Regions from separate parts of the Aliiglaciecola sp. NS0011-25 genome, predicted to be linked through region 1. Evidence: predicted binding sites of a transcription regulator. Region 1 holds the regulator's gene; each other region holds the start of a gene.
What was found. Region 1 encodes LexA, which represses DNA repair genes until DNA is damaged. Its sites were predicted from a motif close to TACTGTATNNNNATACAGTA; they were not measured.
Positions count from the first base shown of each region.

Region 1 (5,332 bases):
AACAGGAGGCGTATCAAATGTATGATAAGGAGCTGGAGACGGGATTTCCCATTCCAAACCCTCTGCACCTTCCCACACCTGGTCAGATACAGGCTCACCTTGTTTGCGACATGCTTTAATAAGAAGTGCTAGGAATATCAGTTGCGATAAACCGAATGCAAAACCACCTAAGCTTATCCACTTATTGAAGTCAGCAAACTGCAGTGCATAATCCGGAATACGACGAGGCATGCCAGCTAAACCAACAAAGTGCATGGGGAAAAACAGAACATTAACGGAAATCAATGAACACCAGAAATGCCATTTAGCCAATGTGATATCGAACATCTTCCCAGTCCATTTAGGCAGCCAATAGTAAACCGCTGCCATAATCGAAAATATTGCGCCTGTTACTAATACATAATGGAAGTGAGCGACGACAAAATAGGTATCGTGATATTGGAAATCCACAGGCGTTATCGCCAACATCAAGCCCGAAAGACCACCAATGGTAAATAACACAATAAAGGCTAAGGCAAACAACATTGGCACCTCAAATGACAAGGAACCCCGCCACATAGTGGCTACCCAGTTGAAGACCTTCACCCCTGTGGGCACCGATATCAGCATAGTGGCGAACATAAAGAACAGCTCGGCCCCCACTGGCATCCCCGTGGTAAACATGTGGTGCGCCCAAACGATAAAAGACAACAACGCAATTGACGTAGTTGCATATACCATAGACGCGTAACCAAACAGTTTTTTACGGGAGAAGGTCGGCACAATTGCGGAAATAATACCGAATGCCGGAAGAATCATAATATAAACTTCAGGGTGTCCGAAGAACCAAAATATGTGTTGGAACATAACCGGATCACCGCCACCAGCAGCATTAAAGAAACTAGTGCCGAAGAACTTATCGGTTAGTACCATGGTCACCGCACCCGCTAAAACAGGCATAACGGCGATCAGCAAGAATGCAGTAATTAACCATGTCCACACGAACAACGGCATCTTCATCCAAGTCATGCCAGGGGCTCGCATGTTGAAGATAGTTACAATGACGTTAATCGCTCCCATGATGGATGAAATCCCCATAATATGGACCGAGAAAACGAATAACGCTGTGGTGTCATTACTGTATGTTGTAGACAAGGGCGCATAGAAAGTCCAACCAAATGCTGGACCGCCACCTTCCATAAACAACGAAGCTAACAAAATGGTAAATGCCATTGGCAAAATCCAGAAGCTCCAGTTATTCATTCTTGGTAGAGCCATATCCGGCGCACCAATCATCATCGGAACCAGCCAGTTGGCTAATCCGGTAAATGCAGGCATAACAGCCCCAAATACCATGATAAGTCCATGGACTGTCGTCATCTGATTAAAGAAATTCGGTTCAACTATTTGTAATCCAGGCTGAAATAATTCAGCACGAATTACCATAGCCATGGCACCACCAGTTAAAAACATGATGAATGCAAACCACAGATACAGCGTACCTATGTCTTTATGGTTCGTAGTAAATAACCAACGTTTTATGCCGCTGGGAGCATGATGGTGATGGTCATCGTGATCTAGTTCTGTCGTCGCTGTGCTCATAACCGCTCCTCCTATTGACCTGTAATTACGGCGTTAACATCTTTAGCTTGGACCATGTCACCGGTATTGTTACCCCAAGCATTACGTTCATAAGTGATAACTGCTGCCAGCTCACTCATAGTTAATTGTTTTGCAAAAGCTTGCATGGCAGTACCCGTCTTACCGTTTACAACGATTTCAATGTGCGCAGGCATATCAGCCACAACCATTTGGCTTCCAGCCAATGCGGGGAAAACCCCGGGCAAACCTTGACCATTTGGCTGGTGACAAGCTGCACAAGCGCGCATATATACTTGCTCACCAGTGCTCATTAGCTCTTCCATGCTCATATTCATGGCCAACAATCTTTGCTCTTCTTCTTTCGCTTTGCGCTGTATTTCTTCTTGAGTGTTTATCCATTCTTCATATTCAGCGGGTTCTTTGGCGACCACAACTATTGGCATGAATCCATGATCTTTCCCGCAAAGCTCTGCACATTGACCACGGTATACACCAGGTTCAATCACATTTGCCCAGGCTTCATTGATAAAACCGGGATTAGCATCTTTTTTAACGGCAAAGTCAGGAACCCACCAAGAATGAATCACATCATCCGAGGTAACCAAGAAACGCACCTTTTTGCCTGTTGGAATAACCAAAGGACGATCAACTTCTAAGAGGTAGTTATGGCCTTTTTCAAACTTGTTGTTTATCTGTTCTTGCTGAGTTGCCATCACAGAATAATATTCAACGTCGTTTTCCATGTACTTGTAATGCCATTTCCATTGAGACCCAGTAACAAGAACAGTTACTTCTGAGTTTTCGGGATCTTCCATTGCAATCAAGGTTTTAGCCGCTGGGAATGCCATTACGACAAGAATGATAAAAGGAATTATTGTCCAAGCGATTTCAACTTTTACACTCTCATGAAAGTTAGCAGGTTTAGCACCGCGAGATTTACGGTGGAAAATCATGCTCCAAAACATGACACCAAACACTAATACTGCAATGACTACACATATGAAAAACATGAGCATGTGCAGATCATAAACTTGTCCACTGATTTCAGTCGCGCCTTTGCGCAAATTCAATTGATACTGATCAGCAGTCGAAGTCGAATCTGCAGATACTGTAAATGCAATTAGACTGGTCAGTATTACCAATATGCCGGACCATATCTTTTTCACTCAACACCTCCTGTTGATTTAAGCCGTTCCCAAAGGAGCAAAGCAGAGTAAACAACCGCAAAAAACTCAGCTATGGTAAATGACTTGGGATCTAAATGTTATGAAGCTGTAAAAACTAGTATAAGAATTACTCAACTAAAGTCTAACGTCTAGTGTTTTTTGTTAAAATTATAAACAACCGGTTGATTTTCAATCAAAATAGGCAAAAAAGTTATTTTTTATATCAATTGCAAATAGCTTTGGTTACTAAAGATATTAAAATCGGTAATTTTCCATCCGCAAAAAACAAAAATGCTCGCTCGGAGAATAACTAGACATTCTGAAATGGATTTTTTAGGATATTTTTTGAACAGAAAATGTATTCACTGGCAGAATACAAAATAGAGAAATCGTGGTTCGCAGTTTTAGAAAACTAACATTCAAAATAATAAAAAAGGTGACCAAATAGGTCACCTTTTTTAAAGAACTTTGCAATCAACCGCGTAATTACATCCAATCAGCGTTGCGAATAACGCCCACAGCAATACCTTCAATATTAAAAGGTTGCGACGCTAGATCCACTTTAATAGGGTTAAATTCATCGTTTTCAGCATGCAGAATCACTTCTCTACCACGCTTTTCAAGACGTTTAACAGTAACGTCTTCATCGACTCTTGCCACAACTACCTGACCATTGTGAACATCGGTTGTACGATGAACTGCCAGCAGGTCACCATCCAAAATGCCGATATCCTTCATACTCATACCGCTTACTCTAAGCAAAAAATCGGCACTGGGTTTAAATAGATCAGGATCGACTTTGTAATGACATTCAACATGCTCTTCCGCCAGTATAGGTTCACCCGCAGCAACACGGCCAATCAAAGGTAAGCCAACTTCTTCCAAATCATCTTCTAGGGGAACATTAAGTTTAATCCCTCTAGATGTGCCAGGTAGAATTTCAATGACCCCCTTACGCGCCAGAGCTTTTAAGTGCTCTTCTGCCGCATTAGCTGATTTAAAACCTAATTGTCGCGCAATTTCAGCACGGGTAGGTGGCATACCTGTAGCCAACATAGTGGCTTTAATTAATTCGAGAATTTCGCTTTGTCGTGGAGTTAGTGGACGCATAAACAGCCTGTTTTTCTATACAGTTTAACTGTTAGTATATACAGTTACGAAGATAAAACAAACTTTGTTTGTTGATTGATGTTTTAATCTAAGAATAAATTAAATTGATACAAAAAAAGAGGCTACTTAAAAGTAACCTCTTATATTCTAACAAATATATCGAATTAATTATGTTCTACGTGAAGCCATTCTCAAACCGAATAGTCCTAAAGCCAACACACCTAATGTTGAAGGTTCAGGAACAGGTACACCTGGGTTCTGACATTCAGGCAAAGTTGGGTCTTGACCACAACCAGGAGGAAGTGACTCACCCGCTAATAAAAACGAACGAATATTTTCCAAAGCAAGCGCTTCTTCTGTAGAAATTCCAGTTAGCCAGTCAATATCACTGATCGTTACGATACGACCTGCATTGTTTACTAAATCAGACGTGGCATAAGCAACACCAATGTTAAAACCGTCTGCAGCTACTTGGGCTGCAAACACTTTAGAAGGATCTGATACAAATAATTGTCCAGGTGCGTCGATATCAAATGTCGTATTACGAATATCGTTAGGTCCAACCAGAATAGTCGTATCAGGTGTTAGGAAAGTACCTGTTTCGCTTGAAGTAGAATCACCTGCACCGCCAAACTGCATCGCAACATCACCAGTAAGCGTTGAGAAAATATTTTGTACCCAATCATTATGAGTTTCACAGCAAGGTCGTTCAGTTTGACCGTAGAAACCACCACCGCCGTTAACGAAGTCGATAACATTTTGACCGATGGCTGCCCCTGGATCAGATAAAAATCCGCCATCCCATACAATATCATAGGCTGACATATCCGTTGGCGCAACACCCCAACTATTAATCACTGTTAGATTATCGCCAAAAGTAGTTTGGAATAAGTCTGTCCAACCACCGCCGGATAAACGACCTCCCTCATCGACTACTAGAATCTCTGCTGCGTTAGAAATAGTAGAAGAAAATGCGAGCGCTCCTGTTAAAAGCAAAGAACTTACACTTTTTATCATTTTTTTATTCATTGACCCTTTCTCCATTATTAGGAACTCAATTTTTGAATCTTTTTATAGATACATCCTGCAACTGTGCAAAAAGTAAGCATACTTTATGCCTAAATGTAAACTCAATACTTTTCAGCAAGTTAGATTGAATGAATTTAAATCACTACTTTGATGTGTAAAACTAACTGACAAAATATTAAGCCAAACCTCATATTGGATATTTTTATTACCGGAAGTATTTTCTGACAATTGCGAAGTTAATAGAAATTGATTTGAAATATGATAATGCTACTAAACAAGATGACTTTAGATGCGCTAACAATATAAAATAGCAGTACGACTCAAGAGTCGTTAGTCTGCGTGTTTTGGTGTGCAAACATGAACAGAATTCCGTTCTTCATGCTATGCTTTTAACGATTTCGAAACCTCAAGGTGTTATATAATATGGATTGGCTGCATAATTTGCT
Region 1 covers NZ_BAABWR010000005.1:33,645-38,976, reverse strand. The annotation lists gene ctaD (cytochrome c oxidase subunit I) at 1-1,581, opposite strand, end outside; gene coxB (cytochrome c oxidase subunit II) at 1,593-2,747, opposite strand; gene lexA (transcriptional repressor LexA) at 3,234-3,857, opposite strand; gene ABWV72_RS05700 (PEP-CTERM sorting domain-containing protein) at 4,026-4,886, opposite strand; gene plsB (glycerol-3-phosphate 1-O-acyltransferase PlsB) at 5,310-5,332, shown strand, end outside.

Region 2 (5,332 bases), on a different contig from region 1:
ACTTTAGCTTGTGGAACGGGTGCTTGTGCAGCAGTGGCAATTGGTCAGATTCAAGGTAAACTAAGCAAAGATGTACAAGTTGACCTACCCGGTGGTACATTAAAAATACGTTGGCAAGGTAAAGACAATGTATTAAAAATGACTGGTCCTGCGGAACATATTTTTGATGGAACCCTCATAATATGAGTGATACAGCACAACAACAGGTAAATAGGGAAATGCTAACTAATTATGAAAAAGTGGCAGACGTCGTTAGCGATAAAGACGTAAAAGACTACTTGTTAGAGAATCCTGATTTTTTTGTTGAGTATCCAGAATTGGCGGAAAAACTCGTCATTTCTCATCAACAAAAAGGCAGCATTTCTCTGGTTGAGTTGCAATCAGAACAATTACGCAAGAATAATCGCGAATTGTCCCACAAGCTCAATCAACTCATTTCGATAGCGAAGCAAAACGAACAAATATACCGTATTTATGCAGATTTGAACCTTCAATTACTCAGTTGCCGATTTTTCAGCGAAGTCCAAGATGTACTTGAAGATGTTATGCGCCAAAAGCTACGATTATCCGCTGTCACGTTAAAATCGTTCAGCGGTGCCCATGCGTTACCAGAGATTCAACGCAAATTATTTATCGAAAAGCGTTTTAAACAAGACTGTTTTTTCTTCGGCCGCTTAAGCCAACATGAAAAGCAGTTGCTGTTCAAAGAAGGAAACGTTGAATCTGTCGCTCTTATGCTGCTAGGTGAAAAAGGCGAACTAGGAATTTTAGCCATTGGCAGTAAAGACCCAAGTCATTTCAATCCAGATATGGATACTTTACTGATCACTCAGTTGCAACAGTTCTTAAACGTACTGCTGCCAAACTTGGCTGGATATTAACCATGGACGCTCCAGCCTTAGACCACTGGCTGGAAAAATTTTTTTCGTTCATAAAATACGAAAGAAACCTTTCACCCAAAACAATAGAAAACTACCAGCGACAACTGCACTCGATAAGTGAACAGTTAGACATATCAAGTTGGTCTGAATTAACTACTCATCATATTAAATCTATTTTGAGTCAGGCTAGACGCAAAAATTTAGCCCCGCGCTCAATTGCATTGCGTTTGTCTGCATTACGCACGTTTTGCCAATTTCTAGTCGCTCAGAGTGTACTCAAAACTAACCCAGCGAAAGCCGTACAAACACCTAAACTTGGCAGGCCACTGCCGAAACACTTGAATGTAGACCAAGTTGGCCAATTACTGGAAATAGATCCAGAATCTGTGTTGGCGGTGCGTGACCGAGCAATGATGGAGCTAACGTACGGTTGTGGATTACGTTTAGCCGAATTGTCTGGCTTAAACTTGCAAGACATAGTCACCAAAGGTCAAATTAGAGTATTCGGTAAAGGTCGTAAAGAGCGTGTGATACCGGTTGGTAAGACAGCCATAACTTGGTTAAATAAATGGTTGGCGGTACGCAGTCAAATGACTCCCCCAGCCGACGAACAAGCGCTGTTTGTTAGTATGCACAAACGCCGCATAAGCCACCGTCAAATTGCCAAGCGAATGCAATTATGGGCACACAAACAACATATTGACCAAAAAGTAAATCCACACAAGTTGCGACATTCTTATGCCACTCATATGTTAGAATCCAGCGGAGATTTACGCGCAGTACAAGAGCTACTAGGTCATGCGAATTTGTCGACCACCCAAGTGTATACACACTTGGATTTTCAGCATTTATCCAAGGTGTACGACAATGCACACCCTCGGTCGCGAAAAAACAAATAGTAGTCAGACTTCCAGTATTGACGAATAAAAAACATTAAAAGGTTGAAGAATAGGTATTCCTGAATGAAATTTTATCGGAATTTTTCCCCAATAAAAGCCATTAGTTTTGATTTAGATGATACGTTGTATGACAACTATCCCTTTATTATGGAAGCTGAAAAAAAGCTACTTAGCTATTTGTCTGCTAGCTACCCAAAAACATCAGAGTTTTCCTACCAAGATTGGCAACAATTCAAACTAGAACATTTACAAAGTCAGCCTCAACTGGCCTCAGATATGGGGGCTTTACGCAAACATACATTACAAACAGGATTGCAAAAAGCGGGTTATCAAGATCACCATCTCAGCTCAGCGGTGGATGACTGTTTTGATTTCTTTTATCACCATCGCAGTAACTTTCAAGTGAACCAAGAAATATGTGCCTTGTTGTCTAAGTTGGCTAATAAACTCCCTTTGGTTGCTATCACCAACGGTAACGTGAACCTGCAACAGATTGGTATTAGTGAGTATTTTAGCCATTGTTTTAAAGCCAATTTGGAACGACCGATGAAGCCTCACGATGCGATGTTTACGCTGGCAAGTTCAACATTGAAAGTAGCTCCCAAAGAGATTCTACATGTGGGTGATAACTTAGAAAAAGATGTGATGGGCGCAATCAATGCGGGCATGCAAAGCGGTTGGTACGCCTACAACCGGAAAATGCATTTAACTCAAGAAAAGACCACAGTCCTTCCTCATGTTCAATTAGATGATTTGGAAGAGTTAAATTTATTGATTGAAAACTAAATACGGACAGTTCGCTCTTATAACACGAGGCTAAAGCACTCGCCTACAGATAAATAACCAAATACATTTTCGCCTTTGTAGCACGGGCTTCAGCTCTCAGTAAACAATTCAACCAATCCACGGCATAAATACCGTGCTACTAATGTCTGTAGCACGGGCTTCAGCCCGTGGAAAAGCGATGACAAACTCGGCCTAAAACACCCGCCTACAGGGGAATAACGAGACGCTTTATGGTCGACTTATCTGCCCAACCATTAATCTTCGTAAATATTTTGGTTCATTGTTTCACAAGGATTAGGACAACTAGGTACACCGACAATTTTCGCAGGCACTCCTGCAACTGTAACGTGCTTAGGAACGTTCTTGAGAACCACGCTACCAGCACCAACTTTAGCACCTGCACCAATCTCAATATTACCAAGAATTTTGGCCCCTGCTCCCACCATGACGCCCTGGCGTACTTTAGGGTGACGATCTCCTGACTCGTTCCCCGTTCCGCCTAACGTGACAGATTGTAGAATTGAAACATGATCCTCCACAACGGCAGTTTCACCAATAACAATACCAGTTGCATGGTCAAACATTACGCCTTTGCCAATCACTGCAGCAGGGTGGATATCAACACCAAAGACTTCAGAAGTTCTACTTTGCACAAACAAGGCTAACTGCTTGCGGTTTTTGGCCCATAAATAATGGGATAAACGATAAGCCTGAATCGCTTGAAAGCCTTTAAAATACAACAATACAGTGAGAATTTTATCTACTGCAGGATCTCGGGTTAACACAGCTTCAATGTCTTCGATTGCTGACTCTACAATTTCGGGACTCAATGTATAGGCTTGGTCAAGCACTTCGCGAATAGCGAGCGCGGGCATAACCTCATCTTGGATTTTATTCGAAAGAATAAAGCTCAGAGACGTCTCAAAGTTGTGGTGAGCGAGAATACAAGCATGCACATAGCTGGCTAAGAGAGGTTCGCTTTCCACTAATTCTTCAGCTTCAGCTTTTAATCTCTTCCAGAAATTATCGATTGGCATCTAGTTCTCCTCAATTGAATTCTACCCAAACTTAGGGTAAGTCACTTTTGTCTTATGTTAGTTTATTAGAACGGATGTGCGGGCAAAAACGTTCAAATACAAGCTCAGTTTGCATATTGCTGGGTAAAAGTCACAAAACCAGCCCTTTCGATGTATAAAAACACAGTATAACTGATATACTTCGTCTATTAATCAATAAATTTAAATAAGCTTGTTATGGATGTATCTCGACTTTTAGACCAACTTAACGATAAACAACGTGAAGTGGTGGCAGCACCCCCGTCCGATATGTTGGTTTTAGCCGGTGCCGGAAGTGGCAAAACTCGAGTGCTTGTGCATCGTATCGCTTGGTTAATGGAAGTTGAGCAACTTGCTCCTTTTAGCATTCTTGCCGTGACATTTACCAATAAAGCAGCCAGAGAAATGCGTGGTCGAGTAGAACGTTTAATGGGTTCTGGATTGCACACTATGTGGATTGGTACGTTTCACGGACTCGCCCATAGACTGCTTAGAACTCATTTCAAAGAGGCACGCTTACCTGAGAATTTTCAGATATTGGACTCTGATGACCAGTATCGATTAGTTCGTCGGGTGATTAAATCGCTTAATTTAGATGAAAAGAATTGGCAACCTAAATCGATTCAATGGTACATCAATGGCAATAAAGACGAAGGCCTGCGACCTGAGCACATAGATACTCAGGGTGATCCAACCAAACAAACCATGAAAGACATATACCAAGCTTATCAACAAACCTGTGATCGCTCAGGCTTGGTAGATTTTGCTGAGTTGTTGCTGCGCGCCCATGAATTGTGGCTGAACAACCCCGATGTACTCAAACATTACCAAAAACGTTTCCGCACAATTTTGGTCGATGAATTCCAAGACACTAACAACATCCAATATGCTTGGTTGCGCATTTTGAGCTGTGCAGACAACAACATGATGATTGTAGGTGACGATGATCAATCCATATACGGCTGGCGTGGCGCCAATGTGGAAAATATTCAGCACTTTTTGCGGGACTTTCCTAGCGCCAAGACAATTCGACTAGAACAGAACTATCGCTCAACAGGCAATATTCTCAAAGCCGCTAATGCGGTGATAGATAATAACCAAGGGCGACTAGGCAAAGATCTGTGGACTGAAGATGCCGAAGGCGAAGCCATTTCTATGTATGCAGGCTTCAATGAACTGGATGAAGCTCGATTTATTGTGGCACGGATTAAGGAATGGAGCGACAAAGGTGATGCGTTAGCAGATTGTGCCATTTTGTATCGCAACAACGCTCAATCCCGGGTTCTAGAAGAAGCTCTGTTACAGGAGTCGGTGGCGTATAGGATATACGGCGGATTACGCTTTTTCGAACGCCAAGAAATCAAAGATGCCCTAGCGTACCTAAGGCTGATTAATCAACCAATAGATGATGCAGCTTATGAGCGAGTTGTGAACACGCCAACTCGTGGGATTGGAGATAAAACCCTTGGATTAATTCGAGAAACAGCTCGTAATGAAGAGTTATCAATGTGGCAAGCCACCAATGACATGCTCCGTGAAAAGCGTTTTTCAGGAAGAGCAGCCACCGCACTTCAGCGCTTCGTCGAGTTAATATTGAAGTTACAAGTTGAAGTACAAGAGTTTGAATTAGACCAGCAAGCTGATCATGTCATCAAAAATTCAGGCCTATTTGCTATGTATCAGGCGGAAAAAGGTGAAAAAGCCCAAGCTC
Region 2 covers NZ_BAABWR010000008.1:101,463-106,794, forward strand. The annotation lists gene dapF (diaminopimelate epimerase) at 1-186, shown strand, start outside; gene ABWV72_RS08800 (DUF484 family protein) at 183-881, shown strand; gene xerC (tyrosine recombinase XerC) at 884-1,780, shown strand; gene ABWV72_RS08810 (HAD-IA family hydrolase) at 1,844-2,566, shown strand; gene cysE (serine O-acetyltransferase) at 2,821-3,603, opposite strand; gene uvrD (DNA helicase II) at 3,820-5,332, shown strand, end outside.
Region 2: uvrD (DNA helicase II) is a predicted target of LexA. The motif match lies at 3,752-3,771, and genes of this name have one in related genera.

Region 3 (5,332 bases), on a different contig from region 1:
GGTCTTTTTAACCCAAGTTGGTAACAAGTGAATTAGCTTTACAATATGCTTTGCGATCTCCAAAATGGAGGAGTCTTTTTCAGTCGAAGAATGAGTTGCTTCTGCAATCTTATTTATCAAATCGGATTGGATACCGGAAATTTCAAAATAACGGACCCCAGCTTCTTGTGGGTGTTTATGTAATTTGTTGACAAAAACTTCATCTAATTCGGGAATAAAAATTGAGTTTTTCGTAGAGTCATTATCGTAAAACGCAACTTGTCCTTCCAAAGATTTCAATAGTGCTAAGCCATAAATCCGACATAACCCCGAAGTAAGTCCAAATGGAGGTGCCATCCAGTGTCGATATAATTGGTCCATAGTAACCATACCGCTACTACCTTTAATCAAATCAACACCACTTTGCCACAAGTTGTACATTTTAGAATGCGTCGATTTAGCTTTTTCATCCCATTCATATGGAAAGATAAAGCCTTCAGCAGTTTTTTTATGCCAACCTTTACTTTTTAAGCATGAAAGGTAAATACCTTTTTCAGGCGGGAATGAATCAGGTTCGAAGCCCAAATCTTCCTTACTTGCATTTTCTAACATGCATAACATCAATTTATTTATAGCTGCATTTGCACTTCCAGAGGGTTTTGAGCGATTCACCAACTCATTCAACACAACAGGAGCGTCGCTAAAAATACTATCTGCGACTTGCGAAGCGATAGCACTTAACGGTAAATAAGACAGCTTTTTCCCTTCAAACATCCAATGACACTGCTCTAAAATTTCATGGAATTGTTCATCGAGGTTCCTCTTAGCATCCTCGATTCGGCTTTCTAGTTCATTTTTCGCTATAAGATCATGACTTATTTGGCGTTCATGCTTTTTAATATGTTCAAGGGCAAGTAATTCGATAGCAATTGCTTTTAACGGTTCGATTCCTTCTGGTGATGCAAGGATAATGGCTGGTGAACCCAACGAAAAAGACTCTAACTTTTTCTCACTACACTTTTTAGCTATTACGACAAATGTTGCAAATGCTTGTCCTGAGAGCTGCTCTTTTTCTAAAATACTGCTATCGATGCTCTCAAGCTTGTCAACAATAAGTGTATTAGTCCAACGCATAGATCCCGTTTTGTGATAATGGGATGTCGCCAATACAGGAGATTGAACATTACATACTGATGTCCAGTCTACGCCTTCACTAATAGATTCTATTGTTTCAACTACAAGTGAGTTTATGTCAATGTCACTCCCTTGAAAAACAAAGAGAGCATTATGTTTTTGTCTAAAAATTATCACAGTCCACTTTTCTAATTCTGTGATAACAGTTTCAACTTCCCCTCTGTCCTCCCCTCTTTCAGTTAAATATTCAACTAAGAATTCTCGGGAAGCATGTATATGATTTTGAAATCCAAAAATAGTCAGTAAGGCAATTATCTTAGTGATACTTACATGAAGGTCACTTCCCTTTTGTGCGGCTCGTTGTATCGCATCGCATGCCTCTAACCATGCTTTACCGTCACTTGAGGTGACAATAATATGATGTAAATTATGTTCTAAATAATCCCATAACGATTCAGGACTGTATAAACATAAATTATCTAGTCCAACATCATAATACTGATGTAAGAAAGCTCTAAAACCAAATTTTTCATTGGACGCAAGAAAGCCAAAAAGACTTCTCTCATTTTGCGAAAAGCGTCTGCGTGAAATAGGACCAAGAAGTAAACTAACTAATGGATCTAATGGAAACGTATTAATTAACACATTTCGGTTTTTAGATTGCCCTTTAAACGACTTAGTAGTGATATCTGCAAGCTTTGAAAACTTCTTTTGTAAGGTAGATGATGCTTGTTTACTTTTTTGAATCGAATCACCAACTAAAACCAAGGATTCATCAATACTTGGATTAAACCCAAAATCAACGTAGCGACCTTGTACCTTTGCCCACTCCTTTTGAGTAAGCGCATCTTTGTTCTTTGCGTACTCGGCGAACGCTTGATGAAGAAAACCTATTACAATTACATCAGTACTCGCCTGCTGAGCGATATCGGCAAGCTCCTGGAAAAAGTACAAATCGGCCCCAGAACGAGATTGAAAATCAAGAGCCTTGCCTAATTCATCTAAAAGTAAAATATAACCGTCACATTTATTAACTTTGCGATTAAAAATAGTTTTAATTTGCTCTAAACATTGAGCATCTGATAATTCTGAAACTTCTTGTTCATTGAGCTTATGTTTAGTTTGAGTTGCGATACTTAACAATATTGATTGAGCAGGCGAACTTAACCCACAAACATGTTTAATTGGTTGCCAACCTTTTGTTAAACGAAAAGCATTTTTAACTAAATCAGTCAATCCTTCTACATTTGCTATTTTCTCTTGAGCGTAGTTTCGTTCTTCACTATTTTGAGATAGTAAAAAAGTTATAAAAAGAGCAATAGTTGATTTACCAGAACCATAAGGGCCGGTTAATGTGAACGTGCGTTGTGCACTATTTGAAAAGCTCCGGCAAAATGTTTCAATCGTATTGATAGCTGTACCATGCAATACAAACTCATCAATAAACTCTTGGAAACCTCCTTGACTGTCAATTCGAGTAGAAGATTTATAACGAGGATTAACGGAAACCACAGAATGACTATTCACAACTATCTCCGTAATATTGATATATATATAATTCAGGTTTAGAAATTAACTCTTTACTTACTCTTACTTGTCTCAAACCTAGAGAGTCAATCCACTTAATTTTACTATTCGTGATACGCTGCGCCTCGTCTAATTTGTGGCCTAAACCAGACTCAGATAGCCTAAATATTCGACCTGGAGAACATGGTTTCGACAAAATTGCGTCAAATTCAATAGAGTCCACATTGGAATCCTGATTTTCAACCGCGATAAATTTAATCAGCGCGTAAATAAATATTTCTATCGGTAAGTTATGCCTCTCACCTAACTCACTGATATAAAATGAGTTACCATTTTCTTTAAGCAAATTTAACTCACTCAGAGGAGAGCTAAAATGCTCCTCATCGACAACAGCTCCTTTTTTAGATGAAGCAGCTTTACGTTTTTTACTGTAAGTATTAATAAAGCAATCAAGGTCTTTTCTTAGAGTCGAAATATTAGAAGGTTCAGACTTCGTCAAATGAATTGATTCATCAACAAAGTCATCTAAAAGCTTTTTCTTCTCGAAACTCTGCACGTTTGAATAATTAAAAAAGTAGCGATAGGCAGAAAGAAAGTCATAATTAAAATTCAGTAAAAAATGCACTAACCAAACTGAACCTATTCTTTCTAAATAAGGATCTGCTCCTTCAGTTTCTCCAGCGGAACCGAAAATATAGCTGCCGAGGTCAGAAACAAAATGTTCTATTCTTCCATTCTCACTTTTAGGCTCTACAAAAGAAGAAGCCTCCGCCCAATAACGAATAGCATTGACCATATTTTTGCCAACACCCAATTTCACTATCGCATCACGTGTATGAGCTTCATTTGATGTTTGAAATTTTCCATTATTATTCAGATGGTTAATAGATTTAAACAACCATCCATACCTTAACGGAAAGGTATCGTGTCCTGTGTATTTTGCTTTCATGCTGCCTATTTTGGAGAAATCATCCAGAAGTTAATGGTAGGCAATTTTTTAAATGGATGGAAGTACTGAAGTGAAATTAATGCTGTGTATAAGCACAGGTAGAGTATTGAAAACTATGAATAGAAAGAAGTCAGTAGGTTTCAATATTTTCATTCGGAAAAAGCAATTTTTTTTAACAAAAAAAGCTTGTTTCATTTATTAATCGTGTTTAGAAAAATTATTTTAAAGTTTTTATACTTTCATTTTAATAGGATTAAAGTGTGCAAAGCACTGATAACAATAAAAAACATCACATTTATTTTTCTGTCTATTAGTGTTAGTGTTATTTTCCTAAGATCTATAATTGTGAAGTACCGGGCAAATCTTTGACCTATTAGAGTAAAGCAAAGCATCGGAAACTTGTAGTTTAAAAGGAATTAGAATTGTCTTTAATCAATAATCAGACCTTTCCATTTAATAAGTGGTGGTTTCACACCGCAATGTCTCTTGTAGAAAAAAACCCTTCTTGTTTTTCAAGCAAATATACAGCCCAAACGATGGCCGTCATGATTGCCGGTTCCAATGTTGTTAAAGCTATTCAAGAATGGTTAATTGCATCAGGTATTGTTGAATCAGCGCCTAAACAAACTTATCGTTTAACAAATTTTGGAAAAGCCATTCATAGTTATGATTCTAAACTTGAACATTCAGGCACATGGTGGGCGATTCATTTTGCATTGGCATTTTCGAAAAAAGCTGATACGTACTCCCAATATTTTATTGAGTTTGATTGCCAAAATAGACCTGAGATAATACTAAAAGATCTTGAGAAAAATATTATCGAAAAGTTTGAGGCTAGTTCAGCTGTCGCGTCGATAGAAAAAAGTTTTCAAGGAGTCAATAGACTTTTTGATAAGCATTATCCATTTAGTGAGTTAGGATTAATTGAAAAATCGGGAGACGGAAGTATTTTACGTATAGGGACTCCCGACTTAACAAATGATATAATCATACATGCCCTCATTACGGTAAAGTACCAGCTATTTCCTTCTAGAGAGTCAGTGTCCTTTTCACAATTTTGTGAAGAGTCAAATATTCATAAGTTTTTATGTATTTCCGCGCAAGAGCTTAGAAAGCAGCTAATAAAACTTAGTCAATCTACTGAATTTGGCAAGCTTTTATCGTTTCAAACATCAATAGACATCGAGTCCTTATCGTTTAATGATGAACTAACACCTCACAAAACAATGCTACGATTAATTCAAACGAAAGAAGAAACATGGAAATAGGACTAAAAGTACTAGCAGAAAAAGCAAAACAGGTGCTAGATACAGTACATTTGAACAATAAAGTACGATATCGTTCAGTGTGTTTCATGAGCCAAGATATAAGTGTAACTGAAGGCCTAAAAAACTCTTTTTATATCGAATTATCTACTTATGAGAGATGGCTTGCACCAAGCCAAGGTGGGGCACCAGCCTATGGCACTACAAGAAGCACATTTGAGAAACTAGTTATTAGTAACACAGCAAAAGGTTTGTTGATCTACAGACCTGAAGACTGGATAACTAACTGGCCCAAAGTTGATCAGGCAGCGTTTTGGTCATTTATCTCAATGCTGCACGGGCAGAGAGAAATTGTTTTGATAACGAGTATGAACCCTAGAAGCGATATAAAGCGCTATATGAATGAATTTGCAATAGAAGATACAGGCGTGTCTTACTGGTTATCTAATAAAGAGAGAAAATAGGGAAGTTTTTGAAT
Region 3 covers NZ_BAABWR010000015.1:98,958-104,289, forward strand. The annotation lists gene ABWV72_RS14205 (hypothetical protein) at 1-2,640, opposite strand, end outside; gene ABWV72_RS14210 (DUF4007 family protein) at 2,633-3,589, opposite strand; gene ABWV72_RS14215 (DUF4007 family protein) at 4,012-4,857, shown strand; gene ABWV72_RS14220 (hypothetical protein) at 4,848-5,318, shown strand.
Region 3: ABWV72_RS14210 (DUF4007 family protein) is a predicted target of LexA. The motif match lies at 3,670-3,689, and genes of this name have one in related genera.